DNA from 2 places in the Legionella sp. PC997 genome. Region 1 is predicted to be linked to the other one. Evidence: riboswitches for the same ligand, from Rfam matches in the RefSeq annotation. Region 1 holds a riboswitch; the other holds the start of a gene.

Region 1 (9,915 bases):
CCATGAATAAAATGTGTTGCTCTACCTTCTTAATGTCTTCCTGAGTATCAAGACCTTGTAGCTTGCCAAGACGGGCATTACTCAGAAGCACACGGTTAGTGTGACGTGCTTGAAGTTCTTCCCGTTCGAGAAGTTCTCGAGATAGGTGTTGATTAGATAGATGAAAAATTTTTTCATCACTTTGAAGCCAGTTAAAAAGCTTAGTGATCATCTTTTGGCTCGAAAGGGTAACGTAAGCATAAGATGTACTACAAATGATCTTGAGTCAAGATATTATTTGTGCTTTCAGAGTCAAATTTGAGCTCAGTGATATTGGAAGATCGGTAATGAAAAAAAATATTAACCACTCTAAAAATAGAGCATGGTATGCATTAAAAAAAAACAGTAGGTTTGTGGATTTAGTTGTTAGTGGGAGTTGCAAAAAATATTCTAGCTTGATGCATGAGAAATACACTGAAATAGGAGGTAAAGAAATGGGAGTAAGTCTGATTAATGGGCGATAACCAGACTTACATGCAGACTACAACGAGGAGAGTAACCACATCCTTGTGGTATAGCGTCTTCCATGATGCTATAAATTCCTTTTAAGACATCCACTGTCATTCCTCGTTGTAGTAAGCATAACAAAATGTTTTAAATTAGCATTGCCTTTTTATCTCATATTCGTGTAAGAAATTTCTCAAACTTGAGATTGAACCGCAAAAGAACAAAATTTGCTCTACCTACTCCATTTATATGTAAGTGTAAAAAAACATAAGGCATGTTGAGATAAAAATTAGCTGGCAATTCAATCCCCTCTTAATAAACTTAGGGCAAGGCGTTTAAGGGGAAAACTAGGCCTTAAAATTTTTGCATTTCGTTTAATTTAATTTTTTTATATAAAGTTTTCCGTGTTAATCAATCCTTAAGCTTATGTGTTTTACACTGATAAAAAGTCAAGAGGAGACTACCATGTCAAACAAGAAACTAACTGAACGTTTAAATCGAGAACTTGATGAGCTTGGAGTTCCTGCTTTAATGACAGAACGCGTACAAGTGTGCTCTAAGTTGTTCCAATTACCTAAATTTAAAATTGAAGCTCTTTTACATGGAGTCATCGCTTTGGACTCTACCTCCATGCAAAAAGTTGCTAATGAGCTCGAGGTCAGTATGGATTGGTTGTTTGGAGAAACCAAAGAAACCACTCACTAGTTACATTAAACTAGCCCCGGGAGACAAAACTCCCGGGCTATCATAAGAACCCATGGGCTAAGCTTTAATAGGAGTGACTAATGAGGCAAGACTCATACGGTATCCACCCTTCATTGAGAATCAAGTGTTTAGTAAGACATAGAACCATAAAACTTGAAGCGTAATAATTGCAAATACTAACGTTTACATGCAAATGAAGTAGCATGTAAACGATGAATGAATTGAGATAAAACAAATAATTTAATCGATTAGTTCCAATGAGGAACTTTCAGTGATGCCATAGGATTTATTTTGCCTATCATGACAAACGATGATAAACATTCACTCCATGGTTAAAGACATCAACCACGTTTGCAACGCTGGGAATTGTAGAGTTACCTGAAAAAAAGGCGAATCCTGCTTGTATTCCTCGGGCAACATTACCACCTATACCCAAACTGTTATATGAGTTAGGGGCAATTGCTTCAAATGCGTGAATTGCCACGTCGGGAAGATATTCAATTGCTGCGGCATCTGGATTAGTAAGGTACTGAACCATAACTAAGGTTGCAACTAGGGCATTGTAGCCACGATAGACAGTACTCCAGTTCAAAAGGTTGTACATAGATACGGGTTGTAAGGGGGTTTTTTCTTGCTTTTCATAAGACATTATTAGTACTCCTAATTCGTGATCCAAAAAAATAATCCTCGCGCCACATTATAAATTAAACAATATTTAAATCACATGTTTTAATAAAAAAGTATTTTAAGAACAATTATTTACTGAGCGGAAATTCTTTGGCTAAAAAGTATTCAAAGAATATTTGGATCCATCTTACATTTTAAAACTATTATTGGTTGAGGGGCTAAGCTTCATACCATTAAGTATTTTTTCGAATACCTCAAAATTATTGGAATGGGAATTGGTATTAATTATGGGAAAAAGTAGATGTTGAAAAAAATCGGCTCTTTTTTCGATTTCTTCGGCATAGGTCTCTGCTACAAGCTCAGGCTCATTTTTAAAAGCACCACAACCCCAGGCACCCAGAACTGCATGGGTTTGTCCCACAAGGATTAAGGTATCCAGTTGAGCCGCGATTCGTCGACGTAAATCTTCTCTATGTTCTTTTAATACACTAGCCTCCTGTGATTGCGATTCAGCAAAGTGCTCGGGCGCAGCGGATCTTAATTCATAAAAAGAAAAAATACTCTCTGAAGGGAGAAACGCATAACTCAATTCTGGACTGGATGTTAGTCCAGATCCTCCATAGTCATCTACCGTCGAAGGCAGCAATACTTCCGGACCTCTAAAACATATTCTAGGTTCTGCACTATGGAGGGTTTTATAAATATCTGCAGTATCTAATGTAGGACAACGTGCTTTTACAATATCGTACTCGAGTTGGGTCATCATTTTTCTAGCTTCTACTAATGAGGCTCCTTCTTCAGTATATATAAACAGGTTTGAAGTCTTATCGAGTTTGACGATTTTATCCATCAATGAAAGTAAACATGAACTTCGGTGCCACATATTTTCTTCTTGAGCACTCCCACCTTCTAGGACAGCACCTCCGGGATATCGAGAATTTGCCATATTCAATACGGTGTAAATTACCGCATTTTTTTTGGTTGCTGTTAACGTGGCACTTCCCCAATCTTGATATTGGACTTCAACTTTCGGGTCAACCGAAGAAGCCACAGGTTTTAATTTTTTCCAACGTTCGAAATTACTAATTGCCGTTTTCTGTAAATCTAGATATTCCTTGGGAGTAGTTACTTTAATTATTGTTTCGTGGATACTATCATGACGCCAAAGATTACCAGATAAGCTTCCTGTCAGAAGGTTGGGTCTATGTGAGGAGTGAACCTCATGAATGGTAGAATAAATGTCATTTGCAGATACACGACCTCTGAAAAATCTCAACCGACCTAACATAATCTAGATCCTTAACTTTTGTGCATATATCGCAATGGACTCCAGTTTTCCTTTGGTTATGCGGGCAATAAAATAATCAATAAGAGCATATGTTTATCATAGTGTATCTAGTTTGGAATTCAAGAAGATCTTCTAAGTTTTCACTAGTATTCGTTGAAAGATAAGAATATTTGTTTTTCTTGAGCTTCGTCGTTTTATTAGAAAAAAAGCTGAAGAGAGGCCATAATATTTTTTATCTATAATTTAATTCATTAAATGAGGTATATTAAAAGTTCATAAACAAGGAGTGTTTATTATGATAAGAAATTCCATAAAAAATTTGAGTGGTCTTGTCATTCTTTCTTTTTCAATTCAAGCCCTTGCCCATGATACGATTCGAGTGCATGTCAAAACGAATGAAAAGACAGCTGCTGCATTAGGATATACTGTAGATGGTAAAAAAGCAGGAGCTCGAGGAAAGTATTATGAAGGAAAAGGGCCGGCAAATAGAGAATATGTGTTTGGATTTAGGAAAAATTCGGCCTTTGGTCCCGACGTGCTATGCGGATCTCAAGTTCTAACTAAAGATAGTATTGTCACTTTAATTACTAAAGGTGATAGTTGCTCAATTGTAGTAAATTAAATAGGAACTATAGAATTAGTTCATGCTTTATGATGTATTCAATGAAACATCATCGAGATGGAGTCTATCGGAATGATAGTGCTGCATCCTCGATCATTTGTTCATAAACCAAAACTAAAACTGAACCATGATGAACCTCCAAAACAATATCAGGTGTTTGAGCTCGATTAAAACATGAGGTTTGTCCTGGAAATGAAAGATGAGTATTATTGAGCTCCCATCGCAGACCAATTGAAGAGAGGATTGCTTCTGGTATTCCCATTAATGAAATTTTTGTATGGACTGGCAAGGAAAGATTAATCTTGGATTGTGCATTCATCACAAATCCCCTTATCGGTGGTGCATATAAAAGACAGTTGGTCCCCATAAAGATATTCATGTTATTTAGTACATGATCCAAATGTCCCCCATTTACCCCAACCACAATAGCGGGTAATAAATCCTGGTCTTTTAAATAACCCAGGGCCTTTTGATAATCACTACTGCTTTGATCCGGGATATGAAGAAAAGGGTGGTTTTTCAGAAGAGCTGGATGGACTGAATCTAAGTCCCCAGTGATTAATTGAGGACGAATTCCCTGTTCAAATAAACTATTTGCCGCGCCATCAGCTGCAATAATTGGCAAATTCATCGCAATGAAAAAAGATGAATCAGGTAAATTTCCATTGAGACATAAAATGGATTGATACCCAGTTAAATTAATTACATCGTGTATCATAATGTCTTTTTAATAAAATAAGGAGCAAACTGACAATTAAACCCACTACATTCGAGCTGGTTACAAAAAATGAGTCGGTGCTACTTCCATATATAATCCAAGCTATCGAACAAATGAGGTAATTAATCAGCATAATCATGGAGAGATCTTGGGTGGATCGGGTTTTTAACGATTTAATAATTTGTGGTAATAAACCAATAAAGGAAGTAATAAAAGCAATCATACCTGAGAGCATAACAATAGACACATTTTCCTCCGCTCAGACGAATGAGATCAGGTTCAAAGGGTTGGTTTAATTCCTCTCAGCCCTTAACGGGCACCCCCAATGTACAAAAATCATTCTAACATGAATCATGCGAATCCTGAAGGTCTATTTAAAATACTGTGTTTTCGTTTTAGGTATACACAGAGACTCTTTGTGCTAAAGGCTTTGATCTAGTACTATTGCGCTCAACTTGGCTTTAATTTAATCAAAAAGCAATATTTTTTTATCTGTTCAAAGGGATTTTTTATTAGGATAATGAGACCACGATGTCAGTTTGGTAAAAATTTTTTCCTCCAAATTGATATTAGACTAGGTCATTGATCCTTAAAGACTGGTTCCTTGAGGATGTTTTTTCAGATAAGGAATAAAAATGAAAAGAATTACTTTGTTAATCATGGGATTGGCCCTAACGGGTGGAGCAATTGCGGAAAGCGGACCCAAAGAGGAAGTCCGCCATATTGTGACACTCAATGGGCTCACTCAAGGAGATGGACGATATATTCGAACTGATGTTACAGAGAATGGTCAATATAGGTATGGCTATTATTTTTGTGGAACCCGGCATAGCATAGTATATGGGGATATGGTGTTTGCGGATGAAGTAGGTGAGTCTTACCGTGTGGAACGATCGATTAAATTTTCGATATGTCAGGATGAAATGTTAAGCGAATGTGAAGAATTTGCCTCGGACCATTTTACTATTTTTAAGAATAAAGAAGGTTATTTAGAAACGGATAGTCGTCCTGTTTTACCTATTAGTGTAGCCTCACTAAAAGACTCCTTTAAAGCATGTCAACCTAACCCAGAAGAAGACAATCGGATGAAAAAAGTAATTCATGCTGGGAGCAATTATTTGATTCGTAAAGGTTAATTGGAAATAGCGCTAGGGGCGCAGCATACCCTTGGGAATTTTGCTACCATCTCCCGTGAGTTGTAGGTCTTGCTGCGCTTATTAAAGCCTCAAGAAATCATGGCCGAAGGTCCCAAATTTTTTCTTAAACTTAGAGCAAAAATAGCGAGATTTTACTATAATGGCCCGCTTTCTTTTTTAAAATGAATATTATGTCCCAACCACGAACTTCGATTTTGCTAATTGGATTATTATCAGCCTTTTCCTTACTTACCTTTGACCTTTATCAACCTTCGCTGCCTTATATCACTAATGTTTTTGGTACCACTCATAGCTTAAGTCAATTAACCTTAAGTATTTATTTGCTTGTGTTTGGTGTGACCCAATTGATCTGGGGACCATTAATCGATCATTTTGGACGACGCCGTTTGTTACCTGGCAGCTTGTTTCTTGCTGTTCTTGCCAGTTTAATCTGTGCTTTTGCAACGAATATCTATGTACTCATTCTGGGACGCGCCTTACAAGGATTTGCTTTGTGTTGTGCGAATTTGATTGCTTTTTCAATATCTCGGGATTTTGAGGATACCATAGAGCGAGCTAAGGTTCTGTCCTATGTTTCGATGATTGTTTCAATTTCACCTATTCTTGCTCCGGTATTGGGTTCACTGATTTTTACCTATTATGGTTGGCAGGCTAATTTCATATTAATGGCGGTAATTGGATTAACACTATTACTGCAATCGCGTAAAGGATTGTTTGAGTCTCCCTTTTGGAAACAACCCCAAGAATCTTTTATGGTTAAAAAAGTAATTAAAGCCTATCAAGAGATCATTCCATCTCCCGCTCTTTGGAGTGGTTCTTTTATTATGATGTTTAGTTTCGCAGCCGTAATGCTTTCGGTGATTAATTCGTCCTATATTATTATTGATCAATTTGGGTTTTCCCCTTTGGTATACGGTGTTATTTTTATTATTAATGGTTTAAATATTATTGTGGGCAACTATTTAGGTATTTGGCTTCGTAAATATTTCAGCATGGCATCGACTATTAGTCTTGGAGCATGGTTTATTATTATTGGTGGATTTGCGATGTTAGTATGTGCAGCTTTTTATGAATTCAATTTGTATGCTCTATCTTTTGCATTAATTTGTAATTTAGGAATTAGCTTAGCTGCTCCTGCTACCATGTCCATCATGCTCGCAGATTATAAAGAAAATACCGGACTTGCACTGGCTATAATCCATACCGTGCGTATGTTTGGCTCATCGGTTTTAACAATCATAAGTGCCTATTTGCTAATTCAAACGCTAAATGCCTTGCCTTTAGGTTTAATTGTTTGTGGACTTGGTGCGCTTTATAGTTCTTGGCATTTTAATCGTCTAACAGCCGAATCGGATGACTCAGGATTGCGTGAGGCAGAAGCTGCCTAGTCTGCACGTTATTTACCCAACGAAGACTCTGATTAAATTCATAATCCAGGATGTATAAAGTTCTTCTTATGTAATTCTTAGAATTTCAAGGGGTGCATGTGGTATCATTTTGTTTTCACACGTACTTATTGTAAAGAATGAAAATAAAAATTTTCTTTTATGGATTATTAGTAAATCTTCAAGTTTTTGCTGCTCCTCATTTTGTACCGGCGGAACCATCTTCGGCCAGTCAGTATGAGATCAACGGAGCTGCATTATGTTCCACTGCTAAAGAAACCCTGGCTTATTTAAATAAGGGCAACCATTATGATTCACGTGTTATTCATGAGGGTACTGTTTTCCCTGTACCCGTAGCACGAGTCAAAGCCACTTTACTATTCATTTGCCAACACCAAAACGAATTGAACAATCCTGCGTTCATAAAAAAACATTTTGATTTTGTTCGCTGGTATCCTGATCTGGAACAAGCGAAACCTTTAAAGAGAAAAAAATCACTTCTTGCTCATTTGCCCCAAGATAAAATTTTAATGACCAAATATTATGTACACCGTGCGAAGGCATCAACCCAGCCTAGCGCAGCCTATCCATTTGCTCTGTACGGACTTCCTCGAGATGAGGAATCATTAACACTTGAAGAGGCCGATGCAAAACCCGGACTGACACGGTTCCACTACGGCAAGCAAGCTATATTAAAAGGTGCATTGAGGGATAAGAATGTTCCTGTCTTGGCTTACTTTAACCGAGATGATCTAGAGGCGGCATTAATGCAGGGCACTCTGGTCGCAGATTTTGGCAAGAACCAGACAAAAATCTTTAATGTTCATCGTTGCAATAATATTGCATACGACAAAGCTAAAAACCCCTATCAACAAGAACGTTACTGGTATTTTAAACCGGTAGCAGGAATTAAAGGGTATGGAAAAGACGCAGATCATAAAATTACAGTAAATCCAGCGGTCACTTTTGCCGCAGATCTTGAACATTTTGGTTTAGGGAAACTGTTGTTGATCCAATATCCCGATCGAGCAGGTAAAATGGTGACCCGAGCTGGTATTTTTGCAGATACAGGTGGTGCATTCCAAAACAATTTATACCAAGTTGATTTTCTAGCAGGGAGTTATGCGGGGAGAGAGGAGTTCACCCAAGCAGCTCGCCATTTGCCCGATTATGTGGCTGCCTACTTTATGGTATTGAAAAAATGAAAATTTTCATATTCTGCTTATTTTTTTTAAATTCTTTGGCCCATGCATTTTCGTGTTATGATCCGCAAGTTATTCATAAGAAACCTATCCAATTTAATAAACAACGAATTGCTTTAACACGTCAATATCAATTAGCTCATTATGGGATTGACTCTAAATCAATTGAAATTGAACCTAAAATGATCGTCTTACATTGGACGTGTATTTCCACGCTCAAGGCAACTTTTCGTGTTTTTGATCCTCCTACGTTCCCACAGAATTCACCCCGTATTAAAGAATTGCCGGGTACCTTGAATGTCTCAAGTCATTTTTTAGTTGATCGTGATGGAAGTATTTATCAGCTCATGCCAGAACACTGGATGGCAAGACATGTTATTGGATTGAACCATTATGCGATCGGCATTGAAAATATAGGCGGTATAGATGGTAAGGATGATCTAACTGAGGCCCAAACTAAAGCCAATGCATTTTTAGTGTGTTATCTCAAAAAGAAATATCCTGAAATAGAATATGTTATTGGACATAATGAATATTTGAATTTTAAAAACACCTCACTTTGGCTTGAACGCGATCCGAATTATCAAACCGATAAAGAGGATCCCGGTCCAAATTTTCGAAAGCGTGTCATGAAATTAGTTCACGGTTAGTAACAGAATTAAAATGTGGTGGGATTTAGTTTAGCGGACCTGGTGGTCAAAGAATAAGATCAACTATTACTATCAATTTATAGGCTTACAGTCATGGAACACTTTCCTGAATTCCCATACTTTTTTATCTTTGGCTTTGGTTATACGGCCGAATTTTTAGCGAGAGAACTTTCTCAATTGAATTTTAGAGTGGTTGGTACAACTCGAGATAAAGATAAAATTCTAAATAATGTTCAAAAAGATTACAAATTCATTGATTTTAATGGGGAGGAAATAGCCTATTACTTAAATAAGGCAACTCACATTTTAGTCAGTATCCCCCCTTCAGGCCATGGTGATCCTGTCCTTTCATGTTTTAGTGATTTAATCACGCAAAACAAAACACATATTCAATGGATGGGATATCTTTCTTCTACAAGTGTTTATGGGGATCATCAGGGGGCGTGGGTAACGGAGGAATCGGACTCTAAAGCAGCAGGAAGTCAAGGTAAGTTAAGATTAATTGCTGAAAATAAATGGATGATTTTTGCCAGAGAACATGGAATTCCACTTCATATTTTTAGATTGGCAGGAATCTATGGACCACATCGTAATGCAATAGAACGAATCATCGGCGGAAAAAAAGTCAGTATTTACAAAGAGGGACAAGTTTTCTCCAGAATCCATGTTGCAGATATTGCTGCAGTCATTAAGGCCTCTATAATGAATTCGCAGCCTTATTCAATTTATAATGTTGCGGACGATGAACCTACCCCGGCGCATATTGTGGATGCCTACGCTGCATCATTACTCAATCGGCCGCCTTTACCACTTCTCTCATGGGAAACAGCAACCCTATCTCCAATGGAACAACAATTTTATGCAAGTAATCGTCGGGTTTCTAATGCTAAGATTAAAGAAAAATTAAAGATAGACCTGCTTTATCCTTCTTATAGAGAAGGATTAACTCAACTTTTTAATGATAGTTATAAGGGAAAAATTTAGAGCTTCGAACTTGTAGAAATAAAATTGCTACAATAAATAAGTGTGCTTTATGAGAGACCGATTCAATGCATGGAGCGACTATGTCGGACGA
Region 2 (9,915 bases), 1.7 Mb from region 1:
ACTTGCAACGAGTTTCTCTACTCAAACTAGATGGCAGTTTTTGGGTTCGTGGTTGAACCCAAAAACTAAAATAAAATCCCTACTCCGATCAGAATAAAATTCTTTCCCCCTCTAAAGGAATGCTCTATAGAGCCATTTTCCCGTATGAGGAGAATTCCAGAGCAAACTATTCTAATAGGGCAGCTAGATGAAACAGAATCGTTTGGTTTTAGAACAAAATGAGCTCAATTACAAAAACTCCAACACAACAAACTGTTTGATGCTGAAATTGAAGGGTTACAATTGCGCAAAAAAAGAGTAATGATATTATCCTGGGAACCTCTAATACAATGTAAATATTCTCTTATTCATCAGGGATGATGAATGCTTGTAATCCGTGTATAATAGCGGCAATTTATTTTCAGGTTGCTCTATGAATAAACAGGATTTTTACTTTGACTTACCCCCAGAACTCATTGCGCAGTATCCATTGGCTAATCGCAGTGACTCACGTCTTTTAATCTATAACCGACAGAATGGTGAATATGGTCATTATCAGTTTCGTGAAATAGCAGATTTTTTAAATCCTGGCGATTTATTGGTAATGAATGATTCCAAGGTAATACCAGCCAGACTTTATGGCCATAAAACTACAGGTGGAAAAGTAGAGTTATTGGTTGAACGGATTACTAGCGAGTCTACTTTTCTCGCTCACATTAAAGCCAGTAAAGCGTTGAAGGCGGGCTCAATTATCAAGTTAGAGCAGAATAAAGAAATTAAAGTGATCGATCGAGATGATGATTTATTTCTTTGCCAAGCTGATATGGATGTCTTGAATTTATTGAATGGAATAGGACATATTCCATTACCCCCCTATATTACCCGAAATGATGAAATTTTGGATCAGAATCGTTATCAAACCGTTTATGCAAAATATGAAGGATCTGTGGCAGCTCCCACAGCAGGTTTACATTTTGATGAACACGTATTATCAAGCATACGTTCAAGAGGAGTTAGTGTAGCCTATCTTACGTTACATGTAGGAGCAGGAACATTTAGACCGGTTCGATGTGATAATATCAAAGATCATAAAATGCATAGTGAGCACTTTACAATAAGTGCTGAATTGTGTGAGGCAGTACACCTCACGAAGGCTGCGGGAAATCGTGTAATTGCAGTAGGGACAACCGCTTTGCGTAGTCTTGAGAGTGCTGCACAAAATGGAACACTGACGCCTTGTAATAAAGACACAGATATCTTTATTTACCCAGGATATGAGTTTAAGATTTGCGATGGATTAATGACTAATTTTCACTTGCCTGAGTCTACTTTATTAATGCTCGTTTCAGCATTTATTGGCCATAAACAAGCAATGATGCTTTACCAGGAAGCAATTGAAAAAAGATACAGGTTTTTTAGTTATGGCGACACCAGTTTATTGCTGTAAATCAGGAGATCAGGAATGTTGGCTGCAATACAAAATTTTATCCCTGTTTTAACTTCAGAGGCCGGTTTGTGCCTCACAATGGCCAATTGGCAAGAGGCAAAGGTTACCGCAGCATCTTATTCCTTAGAAAGTTTGTTGTATAAGCCTGGTCAAAATGTACTTAAAAAAATATCTAATTTAGCGCATTATCTGGCATGTCCAGGGGTTATGATAATCAATGCCGCCTCACTTGTTGCCAATAAAGAAAAAGTTTATGTTCTCAAGTCTCCTTATGATGGTTCTCGAATCAAATTGACCGCTGTGGAACTTATCGAACTGATCAAGCATCTTAAGCCTAACGCAATACTCTTGCCCCAAAATATCATGCGTGATTTTCCACAAATTTGGGATAATTGGAATGAGGATATCATCCCCTTTCTTCATAGTGATGACTTAGAAAAGCATACGGTTATTCTACCCCATGGGGTTTATTTTAAAATTTTGAATGAACCGAATGGTGCAAAATTAGACCAATGGGCCAATATCCCTCGTTATGTAGCGGGCTGTTTTGATTCTGAGTTAATCCAGGGCTTGCTTCAACAGGGGATAGAATTTATTGAGACGGATGAGCCAGCACAAGCAGCTATACAAGGAAGAGTATACAGCCACACTGGTACTTTAGACCTAATGGATTCAAAAGCAGCAATGGACTTTGAAATGATCGATGCAGACTGTGTTTGTCCTACATGCTCGCAACAATTTACCCGGGCTTATTTACACCATCTGTTGCATCATACTCCTTTATTATGTCAGCGATTTTTGATCCAACATAATGTGTTTTATGTGCAAAATTTATGATTCAAGTTGTTGACCTCTAACCCGTCACTTTAACCCTCACTGCCTTAAAGATGTATTTTCATGAAAAGGGGAGGGGGAGCTATGTTCTCTGCTTCCTTTTGGAGAGAAAGTGTCTGTAAGCGGATGAGAGGGGTATCTAATAATGTTTGACAGTTTTTTCCATACCCGATAGCATTACGGACAATTTGATGGCGCGGGGTGTCGTTATTAACGACTGAGAAATACCCGTTGAACTTGATCTGGTTCATACCAGCGTAAGAACGCCTTAAATCTGTATTATTTAAGCCAGTTAATTTCAGAGTACTTTGTATCCAAATGATGGGGGCTCTGTTAAGTTTTACGACTCGCGGAATGCAGATTCTTTCTTCTATTAAGTCTTAGCGCGATACCTCTAGCCATCCTATTTTATTTATTAATACAAGGAGCTATGGCATGAGCGCGTTATCTACGAGAACTACCTTACTACTTAATTGGTATGCAAACCCTTATCATACCCCCATCTTTGTTGCCCATGCGTTAGGTTATTATCAACAGGAGGGTATTAAGCTGGCGATTTTAGAGCCAAGCGATCCTAGCGATGTGACCGAAATTGTGGGAATGGGGCATGTTGATTTTGGGGTCAAAGCTATGATTCATACCTTAGCTGCTCGTGCAAAAGGCTATGCTGTTACCTCAATTGGTACATTATTGGATGAACCTCCTACTGGACTCATTGCCCTTAAATCCAGTGGCATTCAATCTTTTCAGGATATTGTTGGTAAACGAGTTGGTTATATTGGTGAGTTTGGCAAAATCATTATTGATAATTTGGCAACTTTAGCTGGGATTGATCCTTCAAGTTATGAAACAGTTCGCATCGGCATGAATGTTACTGATGCTATTTGTCGTGACCTCATAGATACAGGAATTGGTTTTATTAATTTTCAGAAAGTTGAGTTAGAACATTTACGAGGTGAAACGGTATTTCTGCGTATCGATCAGCTTGCCGGATTAGGCTGTTGTTGTTTTTGCTCCATTCAATTTATTGTGCCAGAACGCATGTTAAAAAAGCCAGAACTTCTTAAAGGATTTCTCAATGCCACCCAACGTGGTGCGGCCTTTACCACCGAAAATCCCGACGAAGCCTATGAACTTTTATGTAGGGCAAAGCCTCAATTAAGAACTCCTATGTACCATACAATTTTCATCCGTAGTTTACCTTTTTTCTCGCGCACGCTTTTAAATGTGGAGCGTGATTGGAATAAGGTAGAGCGGTTCGGCAAGCATTTGGGAATTATCAATGAATCTTTTGCAGTTAATTCTTGTTATACAAATGAGTTCCTTCCTAAAACTCCTCATTCTGACCTAGAACCCATTGCATGTTGTGTTAGTGAATGAAATTAAGGATGCAGCCTATGTGCGGCTGCACTCAGGCTGTAATATTGAAAAGTGATTCATTAAATGAAAAACGTTGCTGTTGTTGGTGCTGGAGTTATGGGATGTTTATTAGCTTTACGTTTAAAAAACGAAGGCTGGCAAGTGACATTATTCGAGGCAGAAGGATTTTTTAATAATTGCAGTAATGCAGCAGCAGGACTTTTGTCACCCATGTCTGAACTCGATAAGGCGGACCAAATGATTTTTAATTTGGGTATGGAGTCAGTTGACGTTTTATGGGAGTCCATTCTAAACCAGTTAGAGGTGCCCGTATATTTTTGCCAAAAAGGATCTCTTGTAGTGCATCATCCCCAAGATAAAGCAGAATGGCAGCAATTTAGTTCCAGAATTGTAAATAAATTAAGCGATTCCTGTTATCAGTTGCTCCCTCAAAATGAACTAAGTCAACTGGAACCAGAACTGAATCATTTAAAAATGGCTTATTATTTTCCCAAAGAAGCACAACTTGATAATCAGACCTTGTTGCAGGAACTTAAAAAACATCTTTGTCAGTGCGGTGTTATCTGGCGAGATTATAGTTTTGTTTCTTGGGTGCATCCAGGCAAGATAGAAACAGGAGGAGCGCTTTATCCATTTGATTTTGTTTTTGATTGCAGAGGACTTGGAGCCAAAAGTACTTTTCCAAATTTACGTGGGCTTCGTGGTGAACTTCTTTGGCTGTATGCACCGGATGTTCAATTAAACAGGCCGATACGTCTTTTGCATCCACGATATAATATTTATATTGCACCTCGTCCTAACTCTTATTACCTTATCGGCGCCAGCGAATTAGAAACAGAAGACTTCAGTCCTATTTCAGTGCGTACAACACTTGAATTATTAACTGCTGCCTACTACGTGCACAGAGGTTTTGCTGAAGCACGGATAATTAAGACAGTAACACATTGCCGTCCGACTTTAGTCCACCATCAGCCACGTATAAGATATGCCCAACAATTTATTGCTGTTAATGGACTCTATCGGCATGGATATTTAATTGCTCCGGCATTAGTAGAAGAAATTTTACGTGGACTAAAGAGCAATCAAAAAGACCTTTGTTACCCTGAGCTTTGGGAGGCTTATTCATGATCATTTTTATAAATGATAAATCCTTCACTCTTGATTCATCTTGTACCTTACAGGAACTGCTTGAGCAAATCGAAGGTATTGCTGCGCATGTAGCAATAGCAATAAATAATCAGTTCGTTCCTAAACCTATGTTTTCCAACACTATATTGTGTGAAGGAGACCGTATTGATTTGATTGTTCCGATGCAGGGAGGATAGGGTATGTGGTATTTAGCAGATAAACCGTTAACAAGCCGATTACTTCTAGGTACAGCAGGCTATCCATCACTTGAGGTAATGACCGAGGCTGTTCGAGCTTCTAAAACGAACGTAATTACGGTGTCTTTAAAACGGCAAATGCCTTGTAATATGGGGGGAGATTTATTTTGGCAGACTGTACGTTCTTTGGGTTGCCATATACTGCCTAATACTGCGGGCTGTCGTGACGCACAAACTGCTATTACTACAGCTGAAATGGCACGTGAATTATTTCAAACTTCCTGGATTAAATTGGAAGTAATAGGAGATGATTACAGTTTACAACCCGAGCCTTTTGAATTGCTGCATGCGGCTACTGAATTAGTGAAACGAGGATTTGAAGTATTCCCTTATTGTACGGAGGATTTAGTTTTATGTCAGCGATTAGTTGATTGCGGATGTAGGATTTTGATGCCTTGGGCCGCTCCTATAGGTTCTGGAAAAGGCTTGCTAAACCCCTTTGCATTGGAGACCTTACGCCAACGATTATCTGATATTACTCTGATTGTCGATGCAGGAATCGGGAAACCTTCTCATGCCACACGGATTCTGGAATTAGGTTTTGATGCAGTCTTATTAAATAGCGCGGTGGCCTCATCGATTCATCCAGTAACCATGGCTGAAGCTTTTTCACATGCAGTCATCGCAGGACGTTCTGCTTTTGAAGCAGGCCTTATGCCTGAACGAATTACGGCACAATCGTGTACCCCTTTAATCGATACGCCATTTTGGCATCAGGAGACCGCATTATGAGCGTTGTGTGGTGCAACACGGATAATGAAGCAGATAAAAAAACTTTTCGCGGCTTGGGTCTGTTGCCAACACAGCGATTTCAAATCGAGAATCGGCCTGCTGCCATCAAAATTGAAGAGAGATTTTCTACCGAGGACCTGCAAATTCTCAATCATTATACCGGCCCAGTAGTTTGGGATTTTAACTTATCATTACGGAAGGATGGTGAGGAGAAAAGGGGTACTGTAAGATTTTCTTTTGCCGATGTTTTGGTGCTGAATACACGTGAAGCTGAAGTCATTTTAAATGGCCAAGTAGACACGCACCAAGCCATGCAAGAGGCGGCACATAAACTGCTAGCTTTTGGCGCTAAAAGTGTATTTCTCTTAGGATCGACTATGCAGAAATCCTCACGTCAGCATGATTATTGGACCAATGGAACCACTTCTTTTTGGCTCACTCAAAATCGTGTTTCTGATTCAAAATATCCAGAACTTCGTTCGATTCTCTCCGCGGCAATTACTGGTGCACTGGCTCTTGGCCATTTACTTGAAGATGCATTAATCATTGCAAAAATGTATGTTCATCAGGCAGTACGTCGAGGACAAAATAATGTTTATTATGGAGCTTTTCCAGAAGATGAAGCAGATTTACCTTATCTTGCTTCCGAACCATTATACGATCCACCGCAACCATTTAAGCCATGTCATCGTTTAGGTCTTTATCCAGTGGTTGATCGGTTTTCTTGGGTAGAACGGCTTTTGAATCTTGGAGTCAAAACCATTCAATTACGGGTTAAAGAACAAACTAAAAGCCTAGAAGAAGAAATGCGGCGAAGTATCGCCCTGGCTAAAAAGTATCAGGCAACTCTATTTATAAATGATTACTGGGAAATGGCTTTAGAGTTAAATGCTGAAGCAGTGCATTTAGGACAATCCGATTTGGATACTGCAGATCTTGAGGCACTTAGAAAGCAGGGGATTTTGCTGGGAGTGAGTACTCATTGTTACTACGAAGTCGCACGAGCGCATGCACTGCGTCCTTCATATATTGCAATTGGCCCTATTTTTCCAACAACAAGCAAAGTAATGTCTTTTACCGCCCAAGGCATTGAAGGCTTACAACGTTGGACCCGTACCTTACATTATCCTTTAGTCGCTATAGGAGGAATTAATATTGAGCGTATGCCTGCTGTAGTGGCTACCGGTATCCAAGGTGTTGCTCTTATTTCTGCAATTACAGAAGCAGAAGATCCACAACAATCCACCCTAAAGCTTTTAAATTTAATGGAACAATGAGGGCTGAGTATGTCTGTTTCATCCGAGGTACAACGCTATATACAGCAAATAAAATTAGAAGAGATAGGTCTTCAAGGACAAGAAAAACTCCAAAGAGCACGTGTATTATGTGTTGGCGCGGGAGGAATTGGAGCGACGTTACTCCCGTACCTTGCTGGTGCTGGGGTAGGGAATTTAGGCATAATTGATGATGATGTTATTGAGGAAAGTAATTTACATCGGCAAATACTTTACCAAGAAAAAGACATCCACCAACTAAAAGCAGCCACTGCAAAACTGAAATTAGAGGCTTTGAATTCAAATATTAACATCCAATCTTATGACGTTCGTTTAAGTGATGAGAACGCAAAAGGTATCATTTCACAATATGATCTTGTAGCTGACTGCTCGGATAATTTTTATACTCGTTACCTGACTCACGATATTTGCTATCGGTTGCAAAAACCTTACGTTTATGCCAGCGCTTACCAATTTCAAGGTCATTGTTCCTTGTTTTATGGTAAAGAGAACCCATGTTTACACTGTTTATTTCCAGTAATCCCCGATTCAGTTGGAAATTGTCAGACTGGTGGGGTTTTAGGGACTCTTCCTGGTTTGCTCGGGATCATGCAAGCGACAGAAATTATTAAATGGATCACCCAAAGTGGTGTTTCTCTATTGAATCGTTTGCTGTGGATAGATTTTCTATCGATGGAGATAAAAAAGATTCATTTGGTAAAAAATAAACAATGTCAGTTCTGTGTTTACGACCAAACAATGGAAAAAAGTGTTTTTTCTCAATGCGTATCCTCCTATGAGATGGAGTCTTTTGCAGTTTCCTCACATGCATTACCCGGCTTTTTACAACAAAATACTGACGCATTATTGCTGGATGTAAGAACAGAGACAGAACACAGAAATTATAATTTAGGAGGACGATTCATTCCCTTGGCTGAGTTGCCAGACCGCCTTGATGAATTAAATCCTCTACAACCCACTCTCGTTTATTGCCAATCAGGTCAAAGAAGTAAGCGAGCTTGGATGCTATTAAGACAGGCTGGCTTTCGCACCATTTACCATTTAGCTAATGGACTAGGTTCTATGACGGACGTAAAACTGGGCTAACTAAAGATTCTACTCGCGTAACTCTATGCTGCCTAAGGCTACACTTTGATAACATTGGAATGGAAGAAAAATTTTTTTTTATGAATAGTCCTTAGATTTGCTCATTTGAATTTCTTTTTAATAGTTCGAGAGAATTATAGTTCAAAATAAAAACCGCTATTGTGAAAAACTGTTTTAATTTCCGCGTTGATTCATTTACCTTAAGACCAATTCCCTATATGATGTCACGCGATTATCAATAGTAGATTAAAGGAGACAATATGAGTTTTTTTATTAGTGATGCTCTAGCTGCAGCGGGGACTACAGCAGCGCCTCAAGCAGATGGAAGCTTTTCGCTCATTATGATCGCCGCTATTTTTGTGTTGTTCTACTTTATGCTTATAAGACCCCAAAACAAAAGAGCAAAAGAACACCGTGATTTAATAAGCCGCTTAAAGAAAGGCGATGAGATTATTACTTCAGGCGGTATATTAGCTAAAGTAGTTAGTCTAGACGAGCAATACATGAAAATCAGCCTTGCTGAAGGTGTAGAGATTAATATACAAAGAGGTGCAGTGAGCACGGTATTGCCCAAAGGCACTTTAAAATCGCTTTAAGAAGGTCAGGACACGGAAATGCAAAATAAATATCCTTTATGGAAAAACCTGCTGCTGATTATTATTGCAGTTGTTGGGTTTATTTACGCTATACCTAATTTGTATACAGAAAATCCTGTAGTACAAATTTCGTCTGAAACACCTGTGGATTATGATGAATTAAAAAACCAGGTAGAAGATATCTTAAAAAAAGGTAATCTACCGTATAAATCACTCATTACTCAAGCTGAGTCAGTTGAAGTTGTGTTCTCATCAACAGATTCACAGTTGTTAGCTCGCGATTCAATTAAGAATGCTTTGGGATCTCAATACACTGTAGCCTTGAATTTGGCTCCATCCACACCAAGATGGTTAGACTCTATTCGTGCAGCCCCAATGAAACAAGGTCTTGACTTACGAGGAGGAGTACACTTCCTGTTAGAGGTTGATGTGGAAAGTGTGATAAGCCGCCGTTATGAAGGAGTAATGAAAAACATTAGTCAAGAATTGCGAGAGCTTGGAATTCGATATACCGGTATTCGTTATGTAGCAGACAAGGGGATAAATTTACATTTCCGTGATAGTGAGTCAACGAATAATGCCTATTTGGGTTTAAAGGAAAAAATGCCTGATCTCGTTTTTGTTAAAAGTAAAACAGGCAATGAAATTTTAATATCGATTTCACCCGTTGAGTTGAACAATACGCGTCAAAACACCATTGAACAAACAATGAGTATTTTACGAAATCGAGTCAATGAACTAGGAGTTGGTGAAGCGGTAGTACAACAACAAGGGGCAACTCGTGTTGCTGTTGACTTACCTGGAATTCAAGATGCAGCCCGTGCTAAGCAAATTCTTGGTGGAACTGCAACCTTGCAATTTTATATGGTGGATCAGGATAATGATCCGCAAATTGCAAAACAAACTGGAGCCATACCCGTCAATGATAAGTTACTGGTAATGGATGGACATCCTATTCTGTTAAAAAGACAAGTGGTATTGAGTGGCGATTCAATTACCTCAGCAGTTTCCAGTTATGATCAGCAGACGGCTACTCCTGCAGTACAAATACAACTCGGTGGGGGCGGAGAAAGTTTGTTTACCAAAGTAACTCGCGAAAATATTGGTAAACGTATGGCTATTGTCTATGTTGAAACAAAAAATTCCATACAAACTGTAAATGGAGTGGAGAAAAGAGTTAC

The links. A riboswitch is a leader RNA that binds a small molecule or an ion and turns the genes downstream of it on or off. The one in region 1 is predicted to bind thiamine pyrophosphate.
Positions count from the first base shown of each region.
Region 2: linked by a shared signal. The riboswitch ahead of HBNCFIEN_RS05215 (ABC transporter substrate-binding protein) and the one ahead of HBNCFIEN_RS14400 (SemiSWEET family sugar transporter) in region 1 are both predicted to bind thiamine pyrophosphate.

Region 1 covers NZ_CP059576.1:3,275,384-3,285,298, reverse strand. The annotation lists gene HBNCFIEN_RS14435 (ankyrin repeat domain-containing protein) at 1-211, opposite strand, end outside; gene HBNCFIEN_RS14430 (hypothetical protein) at 327-503, shown strand; gene HBNCFIEN_RS14425 (hypothetical protein) at 952-1,191, shown strand; gene HBNCFIEN_RS14420 (hypothetical protein) at 1,490-1,840, opposite strand; gene HBNCFIEN_RS14415 (poly(ADP-ribose) glycohydrolase domain-containing protein) at 2,006-3,106, opposite strand; gene HBNCFIEN_RS14410 (hypothetical protein) at 3,402-3,728, shown strand; gene HBNCFIEN_RS14405 (thiamine diphosphokinase) at 3,793-4,446, opposite strand; gene HBNCFIEN_RS14400 (SemiSWEET family sugar transporter) at 4,427-4,693, opposite strand; TPP riboswitch at 4,680-4,780, opposite strand; gene HBNCFIEN_RS14395 (hypothetical protein) at 5,082-5,582, shown strand; gene HBNCFIEN_RS14390 (multidrug effflux MFS transporter) at 5,774-6,991, shown strand; gene HBNCFIEN_RS14385 (hypothetical protein) at 7,129-8,193, shown strand; gene HBNCFIEN_RS14380 (N-acetylmuramoyl-L-alanine amidase) at 8,190-8,840, shown strand; gene HBNCFIEN_RS14375 (SDR family oxidoreductase) at 8,934-9,824, shown strand; gene HBNCFIEN_RS14370 (FAD-dependent monooxygenase) at 9,905-9,915, shown strand, end outside.
Region 2 covers NZ_CP059576.1:1,247,729-1,257,643, forward strand. The annotation lists gene queA (tRNA preQ1(34) S-adenosylmethionine ribosyltransferase-isomerase QueA) at 413-1,426, shown strand; gene HBNCFIEN_RS05210 (tRNA-guanine transglycosylase) at 1,442-2,263, shown strand; TPP riboswitch at 2,448-2,541, shown strand; gene HBNCFIEN_RS05215 (ABC transporter substrate-binding protein) at 2,696-3,640, shown strand; gene HBNCFIEN_RS05220 (FAD-dependent oxidoreductase) at 3,704-4,768, shown strand; gene thiS (sulfur carrier protein ThiS) at 4,765-4,965, shown strand; gene HBNCFIEN_RS05230 (thiazole synthase) at 4,969-5,757, shown strand; gene thiE (thiamine phosphate synthase) at 5,754-7,034, shown strand; gene HBNCFIEN_RS05240 (HesA/MoeB/ThiF family protein) at 7,044-8,138, shown strand; gene yajC (preprotein translocase subunit YajC) at 8,399-8,734, shown strand; gene secD (protein translocase subunit SecD) at 8,753-9,915, shown strand, end outside.